2 regions of the Streptomyces sp. NPDC055243 genome follow, and region 2 is predicted to be linked to the other one. Evidence: riboswitches for the same ligand, from Rfam matches in the RefSeq annotation. Region 2 holds a riboswitch; the other holds the start of a gene.

The links. A riboswitch is a leader RNA that binds a small molecule or an ion and turns the genes downstream of it on or off. The one in region 2 is predicted to bind cyclic di-AMP.
Region 1: it holds a riboswitch for cyclic di-AMP, as region 2 does, so the genes downstream of both, ACIGXX_RS37785 (M23 family metallopeptidase) here and ACIGXX_RS42885 (NlpC/P60 family protein) in region 2, are expected to answer to the same signal.

What each region holds. Positions count from the first base shown of each region.
Region 1 covers NZ_JBITWR010000019.1:156,482-163,554, forward strand. The annotation lists gene ACIGXX_RS37770 (DNA topoisomerase IV subunit A) at 1-1,627, opposite strand, end outside; gene ACIGXX_RS37775 (M16 family metallopeptidase) at 1,841-3,199, shown strand; gene ACIGXX_RS37780 (pitrilysin family protein) at 3,196-4,581, shown strand; cyclic di-AMP (ydaO/yuaA leader) riboswitch at 4,780-4,943, shown strand; gene ACIGXX_RS37785 (M23 family metallopeptidase) at 4,956-5,756, shown strand; gene ACIGXX_RS37790 (GntR family transcriptional regulator) at 5,963-6,682, shown strand; gene ACIGXX_RS37795 (HPr family phosphocarrier protein) at 6,875-7,073, opposite strand, start outside.
Region 2 covers NZ_JBITWR010000028.1:66,810-73,882, reverse strand. The annotation lists gene ACIGXX_RS42895 (M23 family metallopeptidase) at 38-1,690, shown strand; gene ACIGXX_RS42890 (ATP-dependent DNA helicase) at 1,745-4,315, opposite strand; cyclic di-AMP (ydaO/yuaA leader) riboswitch at 4,569-4,726, shown strand; gene ACIGXX_RS42885 (NlpC/P60 family protein) at 4,734-5,930, shown strand; gene ACIGXX_RS42880 (hypothetical protein) at 6,080-6,433, opposite strand; gene ACIGXX_RS42875 (NlpC/P60 family protein) at 6,754-7,073, shown strand, end outside.

The DNA.
Region 1 (7,073 bases), on a different contig from region 2:
TGTCGTTCTCTGCGAACGGCTCGCCGTTGGCCGTACGGGCGAGGAGGCCCGTCGAGGAGAGCAGCACGCGGCACGGGTCGTCCGCCACCTGCAACGACACCGTGGCCGCCGGGGCGCTCGCCGACTCCAGGAGGACCGTGCGCCGGTCCGTGCCGAACTTCTTGGCGACGGCGGCCAGTTCGGCGGAGACCAGCTTGCGCAGCTCCGCGTCCGACTCCAGGATCCGGGTCAGCTCGTCGATCTCGGCCTTGAGCTTGTCGCGCTCGGTCTCCAGCTCGATGCGGTCGAACTTGGTGAGGCGGCGCAGCGGCGTGTCGAGGATGTACTGCGTCTGGATCTCGCTCAGCGAGAAGCGCTCCATCAGGCGCTCCTTGGCCTGTGCGGAGTTGTCGCTGGAGCGGATGAGGCGGATGACCTCGTCGATGTCCAGGAGAGCGACCAGAAGCCCCTCGACCAGGTGCAGCCTGGCCTGCTTCTTGCTGCGGCGGAACTCGCTGCGGCGGCGCACGACGGTGAAGCGGTGGTCGAGATAGACCTCGAGGAGCTCCTTGAGGCCGAGCGTGAGGGGCTGGCCGTCCACCAGCGCCACGTTGTTGATGCCGAAGGACTCCTCCATCGGCGTCAGTTTGTAGAGCTGCTCCAGGACGGCCTCGGGGACGAAGCCGTTCTTGATCTCGATGACCAGGCGCAGGCCGTGCGAGCGGTCCGTGAGGTCCTTGACGTCGGCGATGCCCTGCAGCTTCTTCGAGCCGACCAGGTCCTTGATCTTCGAGATGACCTTCTCGGGGCCTACGGAGAAGGGCAGTTCGGTCACGACCAGGCCCTTGCGGCGGGCGGTCACGTTCTCGACGGCCACCGTCGCGCGGATCTTGAAGGTGCCGCGACCCGATTCGTACGCGTCCTTGACCCCGGTCAGGCCGACGATGCGGCCGCCCGTGGGCAGGTCGGGGCCCGGCACGAAACGCATCAGCGTCTCGAGGTCGGCCCCGGGGTGCTTGATCAGGTGGCGGGCGGCGGCGATGACCTCGCCGAGGTTGTGCGGCGGCATGTTCGTCGCCATGCCGACGGCGATTCCCGACGAGCCGTTGACCAGGAGGTTCGGATAGGCCGCGGGCAGGGTGACCGGTTCCTGCTCCTGGCCGTCGTAGTTCGACTCGAAATCGACGGTGTTCTCTTCGATCGACTCCGTCATCAAGGACGTCGCGTCGGCCATCTTGCACTCGGTGTACCGCATGGCGGCCGGCGGGTCGTCGTTGCCGAGCGAGCCGAAGTTTCCGTGGCCGTCCACCAGGGGCAGGCGCATGGAGAAGGGCTGGGCCATGCGCACGAGGGCGTCGTAGATCGACGCGTCGCCGTGCGGGTGCAACTTACCCATGACCTCGCCGACGACGCGGGCGCACTTCACATAGCCGCGGTCGGGGCGCAGGCCCATCTCGTTCATTTGGTACACGATGCGGCGGTGCACCGGCTTCATGCCGTCGCGGGCGTCCGGCAGGGCGCGCGAGTAGATGACCGAATACGCGTACTCGAGGAAGGAGCCCTGCATCTCGTCGACGACGTCGATGTCGAGGATCTTCTCCTCGAACGACTCATCGGGCGGCGGGGTCTTCGTGCTGCGGCGGGCCATCGCTGCTGCGGCTCCTTCACGGTGTCTGCCAGGGCATCAACGGGATCTGACGCCGACCATTGTGGACTGTCCCACTGACAACGCCGACCACGACCCGGTCTTCGGCCGCGACTACGCCGAGCGCGGAGCGGGAACTTCACCGGTTGTCAGCACGCTTGCATACAGTGGCACGACTGGCAGAATTTCCAGCTTTTCGCGATCGAAGGGACGTACATGCCCATGGGTCACACGGCCACAGCCGAGGCCGGCTCCGGCGGCCTGACAGCGACCGAGCACCGGCTGGCCAACGGCCTGCGCGTGGTGCTCTCCGAGGACCACCTGACCCCGGTCGCCGCGGTCTGCCTCTGGTACGACGTCGGTTCGCGCCACGAGGTCAAGGGCCGTACGGGCCTGGCTCACCTCTTCGAGCACCTCATGTTCCAGGGCTCGAAGCAGGTGCACGGCAACGGCCACTTCGAGCTGGTGCAGGGAGCGGGCGGTTCGCTCAACGGCACCACGAGCTTCGAGCGCACCAACTATTTCGAGACGATGCCCACACACCAGCTGGAGCTGGCCCTGTGGCTCGAAGCCGACCGGATGGGCTCGCTGCTCTCCGCGCTCGACGAAGAATCCATGGAGAACCAGCGGGACGTCGTCAAGAACGAGCGCCGCCAGCGCTACGACAACGTTCCGTACGGCACGGCCTTCGAGAAGCTGACCGCCCTCTCGTACCCCGAGGGCCACCCCTACCACCACACCCCGATCGGCTCCATGGCCGACCTGGACGCGGCGACGCTGGAGGACGCGCGGAACTTCTTCCGTACGTACTACGCGCCCAACAACGCCGTCCTGTCGGTCGTCGGCGACATCGACCCCCAGGAGACCCTGGCCTGGGTCGAGAAGTACTTCGGGTCCATCCCCTCGCACGACGGCAAGCAGCCGCCGCGCGACGGCTCGCTGCCCGACACGATCGGCAAGGAGCTGCGCGAGGTCGTCGAGGAAGAGGTACCGGCCCGCGCCCTGATGGCCTCCTACCGCCTCCCGGAGGACGGCACGCGCGCGTGCGACGCGGCCGACCTGGCGCTCACGGTCCTCGGCAGCGGTGAGTCCTCCCGGCTCTACAACCGCCTCGTGCGCCGCGACCGCACCGCCGTGGCGGCCGGGTTCGGCCTGCTGCGCCTCGCCGGAGCCCCCTCGCTCGGCTGGCTCGACGTGAAGACGTCCGGCGACGTCGAGGTGCCCGTCATCGAGGCGGCCGTCGACGAGGAGCTCGCCCGCTTCGCGGAAGAGGGCCCCACCGCCGAGGAGATGGAGCGCGCCCAGGCCCAGCTGGAGCGCGAGTGGCTCGACCGGCTCTCCACGGTGGCGGGACGCGCGGACGAACTGTGCCGGTACGCCGTCCTGTTCGGCGACCCGCAGCTCGCGCTGACCGCCGTCGGGCGCGTCCTCGACGTCACCGCGGAAGAGGTCAAGGCGGCCGCGGCGGCCCGCCTGCGCCCCGACAACCGCGCGGTGCTCGTGTACGAGCCCATCGCCGCCCCCGAGGGCGCCGAAGCCACCGACGAGGACGAAGAAGAGGAGGCGGCGAAGTGACCGAGGCCGCAACGATGCAGTTCCACCCGCAGCCCCAGGCCGGCACCGCACGGCCGTGGGCCTTCCCCGCGCCCGAGCGCGCCACCCTGGACAACGGCCTCACGGTGCTGCGCTGCCACCGCCCCGGCCAGCAGGTCGTCGCCGTGGAGATCCACCTGGAGGCGCCGCTCGACGCCGAGCCCGCGGGCCTGGACGGCGTCGCCACGATCATGGCGAGGGCCTTCAACGAAGGCACCGACAAGCACTCCGCCGAGGACTTCGCCGCCGAACTCGACCGCTGCGGCGCCAGCATGGACGCACACGCCGACCACCCCGGCGTCCGCGTCTCCCTGGAGGTCCCGGTCTCCCGCCTCCCCAAGGCGCTCGGCCTGCTCTCCGACGCCCTGCGCGCCCCCGCCTTCGCGGACAGCGAGATCGAACGCCTCGTACGCAACCGCCTGGACGAGATCCCGCACGAGGCCGCCAACCCGGCGCGCCGCGCCGCCAAGGAGCTCTCCCGGCAGCTGTTCCCGGCCACCTCGCGCATGTCGCGCCCCCGTCAGGGCACCGAGGAGACGGTCACGGCCATCGACTCGGCTGCGGTGCGCACCTTCTACGAGAAGCACGTGCGTCCCGCCACGGCGACCGCCGTCGTCGTGGGCGACCTGACCGGCGTGGACCTGGACGCCGTCCTGGCCGACACCGTCGGCGCCTGGACGGGCGGCACGGCCGAGCCGCGTCCGGTGCCCCCGGTGACCGCGGACGACACCGGGCGTGTCGTCATCGTGGACCGCCCCGGCGCGGTCCAGACGCAGCTGCTCATCGGCCGCGTGGGACCGGACCGGCACGACCGCGTGTGGCCCGCGCAGGTGCTCGGCACGTACTGCCTGGGCGGCACCCTCACCTCGCGCCTGGACCGCGTCCTGCGCGAGGAGAAGGGATACACCTACGGCGTACGGGCGTTCGCCCAGGTCCTGCGTTCCGCTCCGGACGGCACGGGCGCCGCCATGCTGGCCATCAGCGGCTCCGTGGACACCGAGTCCACCGGTCCGGCCCTCGACGACCTGTGGAAGGTCCTGCGCACCCTCGCGGCCGACGGCCTCACGGACGCCGAGCGCGACGTCGCCGTGCAGAACCTGGTGGGCGTCGCCCCGCTCAAGTACGAGATGGCGGCGTCCGTCGCGGCCACCCTGGCCGACCAGGTCGAGCAGCACCTGCCGGACGACTTCCAGGCGCAGCTGTACCGCCAGTTGGCCGCCACCGGCACCGTGGAGGCCACCGCAGCCGTCGTGAGCGCCTTCCCCGGGGACCGGCTCGTGACGGTGCTCGTCGGTGACGCCGCGCAGATCGAGGAGCCCGTCAGGGCGCTCGGCATCGGTGAAGTGAGTGTGGTCACGGGCTGAGTGACAGTCAGGACATATGGGGACCCCAGTGGCGGAAAATTGCTCCTGGGGTCCCCATATGTCCGAATTGGTATGGAGGTTACGTGTCTGACCTGTGGCGTGCGCTACAAAAGCTCTGATCCGTTTGTCGTTTGAAAGACGCCCCGCTTAGCGTCTGGTCCGGCTGTTCGTCATGCAGTACGTCGCACCCGCGGCACCGGACAGTCATCGCCGAGTCCCCGTACGGCGCGAGCCAGGGGAGCCGGGGACCCACATGTCCCCTTGGGGTGAATCGGGAACCTTGCCGAGAGGCGAGGGACTCGTAGGAGACCTTCCTGCTCCGAACCCGTCAGCTAACCCGGTAGGCGAGAAGGAAGGAAAGGATCAGCCGCTTCATGGCGTTCACCCGTGCCACCGGGAAGCACCGTCGCCCGAGCCGCCTCACGCGCACGACCGCGAACGTAGCGGGCGTCGCCGCGCTCACCACCACCGGTGTCATCGGAGGCCTGGCCGCTCCGGCGCTCGCCGCCGACGACGCGGCTCTTGAGCACACCGGCCTCACCCAGGCGATTTCCGTGGGCGACTCGCTCGCCCAGAGCATCGACGCGCAGGCCGCCGCCCAGCAGCAGGCCGCCGACGACGCCGCAGCCGCCAAGAAGGCCGAAGAGGCCGCCAAGAAGAAGGCCGAGGAGGCCAAGCGCAAGGCGGAGGCCGAGGCGAAGGCCAAGGCCAAGAAGGAGCGCGAGGCCAAGGAGCGTGCCGCTCGCGAGGCCGAGCGCAAGCGCCTGAACACCTACGTCTCCCCGATCTCCGGCTCGTCCATCTCCACGGGCTACCAGACCGGCGGCGCCATGTGGTCCTCCGGCAGCCACACCGGCGTCGACTTCCACGCCGCGTCCGGCACCTCGGTCCACGCGGTCGGCTCCGGCACCGTCGTCGAGGCCGGCTGGGGCGGCGCGTACGGCAACAACGTGGTCATCAAGATGAACGACGGCACGTACACCCAGTACGGCCACATGTCGTCCCTCGGTGTCACCGTCGGCCAGGCGGTCACTCCGGGCCAGCAGATCGGCCTCTCCGGCTCCACGGGCAACTCCAGCGGCCCGCACCTGCACTTCGAGGCCCGCACCGGCGAGGAGTACGGCACGGACATCGACCCCGTCTCGTACCTCCGCTCGCACGGCGTCAACGTCTGACCCCAGGCGTTTCGCGCGACGCGCACCCGATTCACCGAAAGCCCCGGCTCATGGAGAGCCGGGGCTTTCGCCGTTCCCGCATCGCCTTTGGCCAAAAGTATCCATGGATTCCGGCCACCCGTCGGAAATTCAGCCGCTCTGCAATAGAGTCGCTGAACAGGCGTCGATCGACCGCGTTTCGCGGGGATTAAGGCGGAGGTCAGGTCATGCGCATTCCGGCGCACTCGGTATGCACGGCCATCCGGGACGACATCGTCTCCGGTGTCTACGAACGGGGTGGCCGGCTCACCGAGGAACTGCTCGCGCGCCGCTACGGAGTCTCCCGCGTCCCCGTGCGCGAGGCCCTGCGCACCCTGGAGGCCGAGGGCTTCGTCGTCACGCGACGGCACGCGGGCGCGTGCGTCGCGGAGCCCACCGAGCAGGAGGCGGCCGACCTCCTGGAGATCCGCTTGCTCCTGGAGCCGCTGGGCGCCGCCCGTGCCGCTCAGCGCCGCACTGAGGCGCACCTGAAGGTCCTGCGCGGCCTCGTCAGGCTCGGTCAGGAGCGCTCCAGGCGGGGCCAGAGCGAGGATCTGCGCTCCCTGGGCGGCTGGTTCCACGAGACGCTCGCCCAGTCGTCCGGCAGCCCCGGCCTCACGTCGCTGCTCACCCAGCTCCGGCACAAGATCGCCTGGATGTACGTCGTCGAGACGTCGGCCTCGCCCGCGGAGGCCTGGGCGGAGCACGCCGCGATCGTCGACGCGGTCGCGCGCGGCGACGCGGAGCGGGCCAGGTCGCTCACCGCGGCCCACACGGAGCGGGCGACGGGGGCGCACCGACTGCGTTTCCCCGCGCTTCCCGCTCGCGGAGAGCGGGGCCGCGGCCGCGACCGTGATCGTGTGAGGGATTCGCAACATGCCGTAAACACGGTGGGCCTCCGGCATTAACAGAGGCGCCGTATACAAAGAAGTGCTATTCGGTGGGGATTACTTCTGCTGCCCAAATTCAGTGAATTCAGCGTCCGAAGTCTGCGTTCCGATGCTGCGTCCGGTGTCGATATTCAGTAAGCGGACGCGGAAACGCCGAAGGGCCCGCCCCTATTTCGGGCGGGCCCTTCGGCGTATGAGTACCAGTCCGTACTAGACGGTCTCGGGGAGTTCCTCGAGGCCGTCCGCGACCAGCTTCGCCAGACGGTCGAGAGCGGCGTCCGCGCCCTCGGCGTCGGAGGCGAGCACGATCTCCTCGCCGCCCTGCGCGCCCAGACCGAGCACCGCGAGCATGGAGGCGGCGTTCACGGGGTTGCCGTCAGCCTTGGCGATCGTCACGGGGACGCCGGCG
Region 2 (7,073 bases):
CTGCTCTGCCCCTGCTGCCGAGGCGAAAGAGAAGTTGGTGAACGACCGTCACCCGTCGGGGAGCTCAACACCCCCGGCCTCGGCACCCGCCGACCATGCGCCCTACGCGGCGTATGACCAGCAGAGCACCCAGCACGGCGCCTACACCGGTTACGACGGCTACTCCACGGGAAGCTTCGACACCACAGGCAGCTATGCGACGGCCGGTCCCGACACCGGAAGCTTTGCGTCCGACCCGCTCTTCGGCGACATGCCCGGCGGTCAGTACGACACCGGCCAGTGGTCCACCACGGGGACGCAGCAGACGCTGAACCACGACCCGTACGCCGCGCAGCACCAAGCCGCGTACGACACCAGTGGCTACGAGACCGGCAGCTACGACACCGGCGCCACGTGGTCGACCGGCGGCTATCAACACCTCTCCGCCGACATCCCGGCCCAGCCCGGTCCCGGCCTCGACGCCACTGGCCAGTGGGACACCGGCGCCTGGAACCAACCGCAGCAGCCGCAGCAGACCGGCCAGTGGGAGACCCAGGCCTTCGACACCGGCGCGTACGACGCGACCGCGTGGAACTCCGGCGGCCAGGACGCCGCGCAGGACATGTCGTACGGGGCCACCGGGACGCACGAGGCGTACGGCACCCCCGAGACGCACGAGGCACACGGGGTGCACGGGACGTACGAGGCTCAGGACACGCCCGGAGCGCCCGACACGTACGAGGCGCCGGAAACGTACGAGCATTCGCCGTACGACACCGGGTCCTACGCCTCCGATGCCTACGCCCCCGAATCCCACCCCACCGAGGTCTACCCCCAACCGGCTCCCGCCGAGCACGAGTTCACGCCCGACGAAGCTCCCGCCGATTCACTCGGTCCGGTCGAGCCGGTCGGCCGCGACACCGCCGGGGACGACGAGCCGCCGGTCATGGACCGTGCGCACGGCTCCCGCTCGCGGGCCCGCCGCCGCTCCCCCGCCAAGCGCTCCGCGCTCTTCACCGTCGCCGTGCCCTCCGCCTGCGTGATGGGCGTCGCGGGTATCGCCGCCGCGTCCGTGGGCGACTTCGGCGGCGGCGACGAGAAGGAGGCTCAGGCGGCATCGGTCCCGGACACGGCGTCGGTGCAGCCCTCCGCCGCCAACAACAAGCTCGACACGCAGCTGGCGAACCTCTCCGCGGACGCAGGTGACTTCGCCGACCGCGCGAGCCGCACCCAGGAGCGCATCGACCTCAAGGCGGAGAAGGTCGCCGCCGAGAAGAAGGCCGCCGAGGAAGCCGCGCGCAAGGAGCGTCTGCGCCCCAAGTTCGCGCTGCCGGTGAAGCAGCAGGGCCTGAGCGCGTACTACGGCCAGGCCGGCATCAACTGGATGTCCGCGCACTCCGGAATCGACTTCCCGGTGGCGTACGGCACCGAGGTCCTCGCCGCGACCGACGGCACCGTCTCCACGAAGTGGAACAGCGCCTACGGCAACATGGCGATCGTGACCGCCAAGGACGGCACGGAGACGTGGTACTGCCACCTCTCCACGCACAAGGTCTCCAGCGGCCCCGTCAAGGCGGGCGACCCCATCGCCTTCTCCGGGAACTCCGGCAACTCCACGGGACCGCACCTGCACTTCGAGGTGCGCCCCGGCGGCGGCTCGGCGATCGACCCGCTGCCGTGGCTGCGCAGCCACGGCCTCGACCCGACGTAACTCAAGCGCCGCCCGCGCGGCGACCCCGCACAACTCGGGCCGCCGCCTGCGGCGTTAGAGCTTCTCCACCGGCGCGTACCGCAGCAGGAGCCGCTTGGGCTTGGGCTCTCCGAAGTCCACCGTCGCCTCGGCGTTCGCGCCCGTGCCCTTCACCCCGACCACGGTTCCGAGGCCGAACTGGTCGTGCGTGACCCGGTCCCCGATCGCCAGCGCGACCACCGGCTTCTCCGTCGCACGGCGCGTGGCGAAGCCCTGCGCGCCCCCGGTGCGCGAGCGCGACGACGACAAGGAGGAGGCGATCCCGGCCGCGGGTCCGGAGGACGCCGGTGCGCCGACGGAACCCTTCCGCTTCCAGTCCAGGTGGGCCTCCGGGATCTCCTCCAGGAAGCGCGACGGCGGGTTGTAAGAGGGCTGTCCCCAGGCGCTGCGCATCGAGGACCGCGTGAGGTAGAGCCGCTCCCGCGCGCGCGTGATGCCCACGTACGCGAGGCGGCGCTCTTCCTCCAGCTCCTTGACCTGGCCGAGGGAACGCATGTGCGGGAAGACGCCGTCCTCCATGCCGGTCAGGAAGACGACCGGGAACTCGAGGCCCTTGGCGGTGTGCAGCGTCATCAGCGTGATGACTCCGGAGCCGTCGTCCTCCTCGTCGGGAATCTGGTCCGAGTCGGCGACGAGCGCGACCCGCTCCAGGAACTCGGAGAGGGTGCCCGACACGCCTGTGCCCGCGCCCGCGCCCGCTCCTGCGTCCGCGTCCTCGGTCTCCGCTGCACCTTCACCGGCTTCACCGGCCCCACCGGCCTCACCGGCGCCACCAGTGTCACCGACTTCACCGCTGTCCTGCTCGAACTCCAGAGCCACGGCGGCGAGTTCCTGGAGGTTCTCGATGCGCGTCTCGTCCTGCGGGTCGGTCGATGCCTGCAACTCGGCGAGATAGCCGGTCCGTTCGAGCACGGCCTCCAGGACGACGGCGGGACCCGCGCCCGACTCGACGACGGTCCGCAGCTCCTCCATCAGCACGTTGAACCGCTTGACGGCGTTCGCCGAGCGAGCCGCCATTCCGTACGCCTCGTCGACGCGCTTCAGCGCCTGCGGGAAGGAGATCTTCTCGCGCTGCGAGAGCGCGTCGATCATCGCCTCCGCGCGGTCGCCGATGCCCCTCTTGGGCACGTTCAGAATGCGCCGCAGCGGGACGGAGTCCTCCGGATTGGCGAGCACGCGCAGATACGCGAGGACGTCCCGGACCTCCTTGCGCTCGTAGAAGCGGACGCCGCCGACGACCTTGTACGGCAGGCCGACGCGGATGAAGATCTCTTCGAAGACACGGGACTGCGCGTTCGTCCGGTAGAAGATCGCGACGTCACCGGCCTTCGCGTCGCCCGCGTCGGTGAGCCGGTCGATCTCGTCGGCGACGAACTGCGCCTCGTCGTGCTCGGTGTCGGCGACGTAGCCGGTGATGCCCGCGCCCGCGCCCGCGTTGGTCCACAGGTTCTTCGGGCGGCGGCTTTCGTTGCGCTCGATGACGGCGTTGGCCGCGGTCAGGATCGTCTGCGTGGAGCGGTAGTTCTGCTCGAGGAGGATCGTCGTCGCGTTCGGATAGTCCTCCTCGAACTGGAGGATGTTGCGGATCGTGGCGCCGCGGAAGGCGTAGATCGACTGGTCCGCGTCACCCACGACGCACAGCTCGGCGGGTCCCTCGCCCTCGCTGCCCTCGCCGTCCGCGGGACCCACCAGCTCGCGCACCAGGGCGTACTGGGCGTGGTTGGTGTCCTGGTACTCGTCGACCATCACGTGGCGGAAGCGGCGGCGGTAATGCGCGGCTACGTCCGGGAACGCGCGGAACATGTTGACCGTCGTCATGATCAGGTCGTCGAAGTCGAGGGCGTTCGCCTCGCGCAGCCGCGACTGGTACATCGCGTACGCCTGGGCGAGCGTCTTCTCGAAGCCGTCGGCGGCCTGTCCCGCGAAGGTCTCCTCGTCGATCAGCTCGTTCTTCAGGTTCGAGATCTTGGCGCTGAAGGACTTCGGCGGGAACTTCTTCGGGTCGATGTCCAGGTCCCGGCAGACCAGGGCCATCAGCCGCTTGGAGTCGGCGGCGTCGTAGATCGAGAAGGAGGAGGTGAAGCCGATCGTCTTCGACTCGCGGCGCAGTATCCGCACGCACGCGCTATGGAACGTCGACACCCACATCGCGTTGGCCCGCGGCCCGACGAGCTGCTCGACGCGCTCCTTCATCTCGCCCGCGGCCTTGTTCGTGAACGTGATCGCCAGGATCTGCCCCGGGTGCACGTGCCGCTCGGCCAGGAGATACGCGATGCGGTGCGTCAGGACCCGGGTCTTGCCCGAGCCCGCGCCGGCGACGATGAGCAGCGGGGAGTGTGCGTGCACGACGGCCGCTCGCTGGTTCTCGTTCAGCCCGTCGAGCAGGGCCGCCGGGTCGATCACCGGGCGGGGGGCGCCGCCGCGGTAGTGCGCGTCCCGGGGTGTGGGCGCGTCGAACTTCCCGTCGAACAGATCATCCGGAACGGATTCCGGGGCACTGTCCTCGGGCGGCGGCGGGGGCTCCTCCTCCGAGGCCCGCGAGGGCTGGAGGTCCGCCAGGAAGCTGTCATCAAAGAGGCTGCTCATCGCCTCCCGAGTCTAGGCGGCCCCACTGACAACCCACCCCGGGTTCCGGCCACCTCACCCCGCCTACGCCCGCCTACGCCCCGCCCGCGGACGGTCACGCTCCGCCATGGCACGGCGTGCCCGCGTCAAGAGCTTCGTAAAGTAACGAAAACGTATCGGGCATATCGAACATCAACCTTCACACGGGCCACACGAATTGGCTAGGTTGCTGCCCGGGCCGCTCGCACTCCCACCGGCGAACCCCGCCGGGAACGGGTGGCCTCCGCCGAGTTCGATCTCCTCGGAGCCGGGGACCCACTTTGAACTTGGGGTGAATCGGTCCCGTACGAAGTACGGGACTGTAGGGCAACCTTCCGGAACCACCCGCCCGAACCCGACAGCTAACCCGGTAGGCGGTCTACGGAAGGAGTCGCCTCCCTTGGCGTCGCACCGCAAGCCGCGGACCCGCATGGCCGGCCTACGCGCCACTCCCGCCCTCGGCATCACGACGGCGGCCCTCACCTCCGTGGCCCTGCTGTCACAGAGCGCGCAGGCAGCACCGTCCGCTCCGCAGAAGCCCAGCCTCGAAGAGGTCCAGAAGAAGGTCGACGACCTCTACCACCAGGCGGGCGTCGCCACCCAGAAGTACAACTCGGCCAAGGAGCGCACCGACAAGCAGCGCAAGAAGGTCGACACACTCCTGGACGACGTGGCCAAGCGCACCGACAAGCTGAACGAGGCCCGCCAGGAGCTGGGCACGTTCGCCGCGGCCCAGTACCGCACCGGCGGCGTCTCCGAGACCGCCACGATGATGCTCGCCGACGACCCGCAGGGGTACTTCGACCAGAACCACCTGTCGGACCGGCTCACCGCGCGCCAGAAGAAGGCGGTCGACGACTACCAGACGCAGCAGGCGTCGGCTACGAAGCAGCGCACGAAGGCCGCCAAGAGCCTGGAGACGCTGAGCGACTCGCGGGACGACCTCAGGACGAGCAAGCAGACCGTCCAGAAGAAGCTGGGCCAGGCGCGCACGATGCTCTCGGAGCTGACCGCCGAGGAGAAGGCGCGGCTCGCGGCGATCGAGAAGAAGAAGGAAGAAGAGGCCAAGCGCAAGGCCGCCGAGCTGGCCCGCAAGCAGGAGGCCGAGGCGGAGGCCAAGCGCAAGGCGGCGGAAGAGGCGGCGGCCAAGGAGCGCGAGCAGAACAAGGAGACCCCGGACTCCGGCTCCGACACCGGCACGGGTTCCGGCTCCGGCTCCGGCTCCGGTGGCACGGACAGCGGTTACGCGACGAAGGCCGCGAAGGTGATCAACTTCGCGGAGGCGCAGATCGGCAAGCCGTACGTGTGGGGCGCCACCGGCCCCGACTCCTACGACTGCTCCGGGCTCACCCAGGACGCGTGGAAGGCCGCGGGGATCTCCCTGCCGCGTACGACGTGGGACCAGGTGAAGGTCGGCACGACCGTGAAGACCGCCGACGCCAAGCCGGGTGACCTGGTCTTCTTCTACGACGACATCAGCCACGTAGGGATCTACATCGGCGACGGCAAGATGATCCACGCCCCGAAGCCGGGCGCGAACGTCCGCGTCGAGTCGATCTACTACATGCCGATCCACAGCGTCGTGCGACCCGCGTAACCGTCACACACACGAGAAAACGGCCCTCCACGCGCGCGTGGAGGGCCGTTTTTCTGCGGCTCGGGTTCTGCGGCTCGGGTTCTGCGGCTCGGGTTCTGCGGCTCGGGTTCTGCGGGCCGGTTTCTACGGGCCGAGTTCTGCGGGCCGGGTCAGGTCCACAGCACCGCGATGAAGATGTTCACGACGGTCAGCAGCCCGACGGCGCCGAACATCGCCTTGTCCACCTTCTCCTCGTCCCGTTTCACGTAGACCAGCGCGAGGATCACGATCAGCACGGCCATCTTGATGCCGATCTTGACGTTGTTGACCGGGTTGTCGTCCGCCTGGTTGAGACCCACCAGGATCACGCCCGTGACGAGCATCGTCAGCGCGCCGTGCAGCATCGCCGGGTTGAAGCGGGCCGTGCCCTGGCCCATCTGCTTCATCTGGGTAAGGAAGCCGCCCAGGAGGGAGGCGATGCCGATGATGTGCAGGCCGACGAAGAGATGGGTGAGAACGTCCATGGTTCCGGAGCCTAGCCGGGGCCTTATCACCGCTCCGTAGCCAGGTGGGCCCCAAGCGGCGCATCGGTCACACGCGTACGCGAAGGGTCCTCGCCCGAGAGATCGAACAGCCACATACGGTCACCGTCTAGAACACTTGCGTCAGTTGTGCACAATCCGCCACCAAGCCGTGACGGCCAGGTTTAGCGTCCTTCGTCAGGTGACCGGCTCCCCACCGCCGCCCGGACCAGGGGCGGCAGTCGGACACCACCGCCGAGAATCCGGCGGCGGTCCGCTCCCCCTGTGCGGGCCGCCGCCGGACCCTTAAGGAGCCCCCCTTCGTGGCAGCGCACCGCAAGCCCAGACAGCGCTCGCTCAGTGGCCATACGGCCCGCACCGCCGCCACCATCGCCCTCGCGGGGGCCGCCACGGCCACCGCGTTCGACGGGACAGGACACGCGGATCCGCGGCTCAGCCCGGCCGAGGTGAAGTCCAAGGTCGACGCGCTCTACCGCGAGGCGGAGATCGCCACCGAGAAGTACAACGGCGCCAAGGAGAAGGCCGAAGGCGCCGAGAAGTCCCTGCGCGAACTGCGGGACGAGGCGGCCCGCAAGACGGAGAAGCTCAACTCGGCACGCGAGGGCCTCGGTTCGATCGCCGC